Aureimonas sp. SA4125: one gene and its partner. The protein of the gene in region 1 binds, or shares a complex with, the protein of each later gene. Links are inferred from orthologs where the notes say so. Each region holds a gene or a part of one and is shown on either strand. Other genes may lie near its edges. The genes, in order: rpsG and tig.

Region 1 (3,105 bases):
GTGGATCTTGATGCGGGCGAACTGGCCCGTACCACCGGTCTGCTTCTTATGCGTGTAATCGACGTCGGCGCCACGCGTGATCGTCTCGCGGTAGGCAACCTGCGGCGCACCGATGTTCGCCTCGACCTTGTATTCGCGGCGCATGCGGTCGACGAGGATGTCGAGATGCAACTCGCCCATGCCGGCGATGATCGTCTGGCCCGACTCCTCGTCGGTCTTGACGCGGAAGGAAGGATCCTCGGCAGCCAGGCGGTTGAGCGCCAGGCCCATCTTCTCCTGATCGCCCTTGGTCTTCGGCTCGATCGCGATCTCGATGACCGGCTCGGGGAATTCCATGCGCTCGAGAATGACCGGCTTCAGCGGATCGCAGAGCGTATCGCCCGTGGTGACATCCTTGAGACCGGCGAGAGCGACGATATCGCCCGCGAACGCCTCTTCGATGTCTTCGCGCGAGTTGGAATGCATCTGCAGCATGCGGCCGAGACGCTCTTTCTTGTCCTTGACCGTGTTCTGCAGCGCGGTTCCCTTGGAAACCTTGCCCGAATAGATCCGGCAGAAAGTGAGTGAACCGACGAAGGGGTCGTTCATGATCTTGAACGCCAGCATCGACAGCGGCTCGTCGTCAGAGGCGCGACGCTCGATCTCGGCATCGTTCTTCGGGTCGATGCCCTTGATCGCCGGAACGTCGATCGGCGACGGCAGGTACTCGACGACGCCGTCGAGCAGCGGCTGGACGCCCTTGTTCTTGAAGGCCGAACCGCAGAAGATCGGCGTGAACCAAACGTCGCAGGTACCCTTTCGGATCAAGGCACGAAGCTTCGTGTTGTCCGGCATGACGCCTTCGAGATAGGCTTCCATCGCCGCCTCGTCGACTTCGACGGCGGTCTCGATCAGAAGCTCGCGATACTCCTTCGCCTTTTCGACCATGTCGGCCGGGATCTCGACGACGTCCCACTTCGCGCCGAGCGACTCGTCGCGCCAGATGAGAGCGTTCATCTCGATCAGGTCGACGACGCCCTTGAACTCGGTCTCGGCGCCGATCGGCAGCTGGACGACGATCGGACGGGCGCCGAGGCGCGTCTTGACCATTTCGACGCACCGGTAGAAGTCGGCACCGGTCTTGTCCATCTTGTTGACGAACATCATCCGGGGCACGTGATACTTGTCGGCCTGGCGCCAGACGGTCTCGGTCTGCGGCTCTACGCCGGCATTGGCGTCGAGCAGCGCGATCGCGCCGTCGAGAACGCGCAAGCTGCGCTCGACTTCAATGGTGAAGTCGACGTGGCCGGGCGTGTCGATGATGTTGAAGCGGCGCATGGTGCCGTCACGACCGGCCCAGTAGGTGGTCGTCGCAGCGGAGGTGATCGTGATGCCACGCTCCTGCTCCTGCTCCATCCAGTCCATGGTCGCAGCGCCGTCATGCACTTCGCCGATCTTGTGCGACTTGCCGGTGTAGTAGAGAATCCGCTCGGTCGTCGTGGTCTTGCCGGCGTCGATATGCGCCATGATCCCGAAGTTGCGGTAGTCCTCGATCTTATATTCGCGCGCCATATGGCTTCGCCTTTCAATAAACTTCGGGGGTTACCAGCGGTAGTGCGAGAAGGCGCGGTTCGCTTCCGCCATGCGGTGCGTGTCTTCGCGCTTCTTGACGGCGGTACCACGATTGTTCGCTGCATCCATCAGCTCGCCGGACAGACGATCGACCATGGTCGTCTCGTTCCGGTTGCGGGCAGCGGTGATCAGCCAGCGGATCGCCAGCGCCTGACGGCGCTCGGGACGAACGTCGACCGGGACCTGGTAGGTTGCACCGCCGACGCGCCGCGAACGGACTTCGACGTGCGGCGCAATGTTCTCGAGCGCCTGATGGAAGATCGTCAGAGCCTCCTGGCGGCTCTTGTCCTTGACCACGTCAAACGCGCCATAGACGATCCGCTCGGCGATCGACTTCTTGCCGTCGTACATGACGGCATTCATGAACTTGGTGACAACGAGATCGCCGAACTTCGGGTCCGGGTTGATTTCGCGCTTCTCGGCACTGTGACGACGGGACATCTATAGGTCTCTCAATCTCTGGCAGTCGGTTCTGGCTTCAGGAACCGTCGGGCGCCTTACTTCGGACGCTTGGCGCCGTACTTCGAACGCCGCTGCTTGCGGTCCTTGACACCCTGGGTATCGAGGACGCCGCGGATGATGTGGTAGCGAACGCCGGGAAGATCCTTCACGCGACCGCCGCGGATCATGACCACGGAGTGCTCCTGAAGGTTATGGCCCTCGCCGGGAATGTACCCGATGACTTCGAAACCGTTCACGAGGCGAACCTTGGCGACCTTACGCAGAGCCGAGTTCGGCTTCTTCGGCGTCGTCGTGTAGACGCGGGTGCAGACACCGCGCTTCTGCGGGTTGGCTTCAAGGGCCGGAACCGTGTTGCGCTCGGCAGGGCGAACGCGCGGGTTGCGGATCAACTGGTTGATGGTCGGCATTCCAACCTTACCTCTTCTTTCAAATTCCGGTTCGCCACGAACGGCAAGGCCGGCATCATGGGTGGAACCCATCATGCACGTATCCAGGCATCGATCCGCATGTGTTGCGGACTGCCTGGAAAAATGCAGAGGACCGACAATGTCGGTCATGCGGCCAGCGATTTGTCGTCTCGTTGAACGGGGCCTTGTTTGAAGCGCTTTTCCCGGACGCGGCGTCCTGGGGAAGATTCGGCTTCACATCGGCTCTGTTGGCCGGTGTTTAACGATTCCACCCCTGCCCGTCAAGGGTTGTCCGGCAATGCTTTTGCTTCGGAGGCCATGCGCCGGGATCGAAGCGTAAAGAATGCGTGAAGATCGACGCTTTAGTGACTCTTCGTCACCGCCAAGCAGATCCGGATCGTTGCCGACCCCCCTGCCCGTCTTATTGGCGGCTGTCCCCGGCACAACGGCAGCTGGGCGCCCTCATAAACAAAGAAGGCCGCCCCCGGGGACGGCCTTCTTCTTACACTGCGCACTCGGGCGACGTCGCCGCCGGAGCGATCGCCCTATTCGGCGGCGTTCGTCATGTCCGTCAGCATGCGGTCCGCACCTGCGGCGTTCGACGTTGCGCGGCGATCCTCGATGA
Region 2 (3,143 bases), 470 kb from region 1 along the record:
CACAGGCTGAGAAAGGCGACGATGAAGCGTACAGCATCGCCGGCGGCTGCATTGGAACTGGCTTCGACCACCGGCGCGACGAAGAGAAAGCTGTAGCCGAGGACCGAGATCAGTCGCGATATCCAGAAATACCAGTATCGCGCATGGCGGTCCCCGAAGGGTGTCAGGCGCAGTTTTGGCTGGTCGGGCGCGACGAAGACGTGAAAGAGGCCCTTGGTCACCTCGATGAAGAGAAAGGCGTTGAGAAACAGCGCCTGGTTGATGTTCGGTGGCCCGCCGAAGAAGAGGATCGCCGTGGCGTAGCCGGCGGCGAGACTGATCAGGATGGCCAGCAGACTGGCGCCCGTCAGCAGCAGGAGCAGGCCAAGCTTGGCCAGAGGGCCGGCATGTTCCGCCCGCTTTTCGAGCCGGTCGGCGATACGGTGCCTGATGGCGCTGAGGATCGCATAGATGGCAAAGACGATCAGCGCGACCAGCACGACCGGCAGGATGGCGTCGTAGAGCCGTGGCAGATGCACCGCGCTCGCGCCTGACAGGAGGCTCTCTGCCTCCCGAACGGAGACGGCGACCTGACCGGCGAGGGCAAAGCCCTGGCCCACGAGGATCTGGCTTGCCCGGGCGATTTCGCCGGGCACGGAAAGGCTTTCCGGGGAATCCGCCGGAGCCGCCGCGCCGGCGCCAGCCGCCGCCGCCGGTGACTTGTAGGCCGCGGCCTTCAGCGACTCCACCAGCTTCTGCCGGGTGTCGTCGTTCTCCAGGAGGCGGATCAGATCGTCCAGCGAGGGGTCCGCAGCGGCCGGGCTTTCGGCTGCGGCCGGCTCCTGAGCGGCTGCGGGGAAGGACAGGCCCGGGATTTGCGCGCTGGCTCCCGTCGAAGCGAACAGCATCGCCACAAACAGGAGGGCGGCGCCCGCGGAGATCAGTCTGTGCATCGAGGTGATTTCTTCGGTCCTGGTGTGGTCAGTCGGCCGATCCGGCCACCGGGGCAGGCTACGGCGGGCGGACATTTGCCGGCGCTGAGCCTGTCATAACGCACGCTTTGACGAGAATTTGGCACAGGCGGCAAGAAACCGCCGCTGAAATGCAAAAGGCCGGCAGATGAGCCGGCCTTTTGTCATGCGTCGATGCTGAAGATCAGGCGGCGGCGGTGACGCCGGCCTCGTCCTCGTCGTCCTTCAGGAGCTCTTCCTTCGTCACGATCTTGTCGGTGACGTCGACCGTGGCGAGCAGATGATCGACGACCTTCTCCTCGTAGAGCGGCGCGCGCAGGGCGGCGACGGCTTCGGGCGAGTTGCGGAAGTATTCGTAGATCTGCTGCTCCTGGCCCGGGTATTGCCGGACCTGCTCGAAGACCGCGCGCTGCAGCTCCTCATCGGTGATCTGGACACCGGCGCCCTCGCCGATCGACGAGAGAACGAGGCCGAGACGGACGCGGCGCTCGGCGAGCCGGCGGTATTCGGCCGTCGCCTTCTCTTCGGTCGTGTCCTCGTCCTCGAAGCTCTTGTCGTTCTTCTTCAGCTCGGCGGTGACCTGGCCCCAGATGTTGTTGAACTCGGCCTCGACGAGCTTCTCCGGCAGCTCGAAGTCGTAATCCTTGTCCAGCGCGTCGAGCAGCTGGCGCTTGACCTTCTGGCGGGTCGCGCTGCCAAACTGGCTCTCGATCTGCTCACGGACGAGGGTGCGAAGACGATCGATCGATTCGAGGCCCATGGTCTTGGCCAACTCGTCGTTCAGCTCGAGATCGCCCGGCTTGGAGACAGATTTCACCGTGATGTCGAACACGGCTTCCTTGCCCGCGAGATGGGGCGCGCTGTAGTCGTCGGGGAAGGTCACGGTGACCTTCTTCTCGTCGCCGGCGGAGACGCCGATCAGCTGGTCCTCGAAGCCGGGGATGAAAGTGTTCGAACCCAGCACAAGGCTCGACTCTTCGGAGGAACCGCCGTCGAAGGGCTCGTCGTCGATCTTGCCGACGAAAGCCATGTTGACCTTGTCGCCCGTTTCGGCCGCGCCTTCCTTGACCTCGTAGGTGCGGGCGTTCTCGGCGATGCGCTTGACCTGCTCCTCGACTTCCTCGTCCGAGATCTCGACCATCGGGCGCTCGATCGCGATCGCCTTGGTGTCCTTCAGGTCGAAGGCCGGCAGCGTCTCGTAGGACAGCGTGAAGACGAAATCCTTCTCGCCGTTCAGGACCTTCTCGGCGTCCTTCTCGTCCTCCGTCATTGCGACTTCGGGCTGCATGGCGGAACGCTCGTTGCGCTCGGCGATGACGGAGCGCGGGGTCTCGTTGATGATCTGGTTGACGATCTCGGCCATCATCGACCGACCGTACATCTTGCGAAGATGCGTCATCGGGACCTTGCCGGGCCGGAAACCCTTCAGCTTCGCCTGGCCCTTGGCCTCGTTGAGCCTGACCTGAAGCCGCGCTTCAAGGTCCGAGGCCGGCACGACGATCTCGATCTCGCGCTTCAGGCCCTCGGCCTTGGTTTCCGTTACCTGCATTGTCTCTAACCTTTTGACCTTGCGAGCGGCGGACCCTCTTTCGTCCGCCACATCGATGATGAATCCTGTCCCGTCGGCAAATGGTGCGGGTGGAGGGACTCGAACCCCCACGCTGTTAGGCGCTAGAACCTAAATCTAGTGCGTCTACCAATTCCGCCACACCCGCATGGCGCCGCACAGATGCCCTTGCAGGCGCGCGTCTCCATAACACCTGTCATCTGGGCGTTAAAGAGCAAATCGGGTCCCTCTTCGAGCGGGTAGACGGCGGTACCGTGCCCACGATCGGGCCATTGCGCCGCGATGCCACGCGCGGGCGACGCCGACGCTCTGAGAGACCGTTTCCATCCGGTTAACCCCCAGAACCCGATTTTCGCCGGCGGTCCGTTCCCCGATCCGGAACCCCAGCGTTTGCAGGATGCGAACCGATTTATGTTGCGATGCACAATGTGCAGATCAGCCATGCATTTTCGTCGCTGGTGCGTCGCCCTCCATGCATCTAAATATTGCTCAACGAAGCGGGACACGGCCACTCGGGCAGCCCCTTCAATCGATTTAGTCCCAAGGTGAGACCCATGAACCTCGTTCGTTCCTACAGCAACTGGCGCCGTTTTCGCGAGACCTGCAACGAGTTGAACCGGTTGTCG

What was found.
Region 2: the proteins of rpsG (region 1) and tig are in contact, whole or in part, in a crystal structure (PDB 3GTY), measured with the Thermotoga maritima proteins. The link is inferred for Aureimonas sp. SA4125 from one-to-one orthologs. Residues at the interface, in WP_004081843.1 of Thermotoga maritima: Lys34, Lys52, Lys55, Glu59, Arg62, Gln63, Glu66, Asn67, Lys69, Val71, Arg95, Ala109, Lys110, Lys111, Gly112, Arg113, Pro114, Glu117, Glu121, Ile124, Ala125, Tyr127, Asn128, Asn129, Thr130, Gly131, Lys135, Asp139, Arg142, Met143; in WP_004081061.1 of Thermotoga maritima: Glu122, Val124, Val129, Leu130, Tyr133, Glu188, Gly259, Ile262, Tyr263, Glu266, Ser270, Glu273, Gln274, Glu277, Arg308, Gln311, Ile312, Ser315, Tyr316, Glu325, Arg329, Arg336, Leu363, Phe366, Trp367, Arg373, Leu377, Arg381, Leu384, Glu387.

The regions. Positions count from the first base shown.
Region 1 is NZ_AP025032.1:2,518,063-2,521,167, forward strand. The notes cover bases 318-3,105. They hold rpsG (30S ribosomal protein S7), read right to left. Parts: upstream 2,053-3,105; coding sequence 1,582-2,052; downstream 318-1,581. Other genes in these bases: fusA (elongation factor G), read right to left, coding at 318-1,551; rpsL (30S ribosomal protein S12), read right to left, coding at 2,109-2,480; rpoC (DNA-directed RNA polymerase subunit beta'), read right to left, coding at 3,026-3,105. Outside these bases: more of fusA, read right to left, coding at 1-317.
Region 2 is NZ_AP025032.1:2,045,082-2,048,224, reverse strand. What follows is about bases 318-3,143. They hold tig (trigger factor), read right to left. Parts: upstream 2,500-3,143; coding sequence 1,135-2,499; downstream 318-1,134. Other genes in these bases: Sa4125_RS09485 (DUF1127 domain-containing protein), read left to right, coding at 3,072-3,143; Sa4125_RS09500 (mechanosensitive ion channel domain-containing protein), read right to left, coding at 318-932. In the rest of the region: more of Sa4125_RS09500, read right to left, coding at 1-317. UniProt on the Bacillus subtilis protein: Involved in protein export. Acts as a chaperone by maintaining the newly synthesized protein in an open conformation. Functions as a peptidyl-prolyl cis-trans isomerase.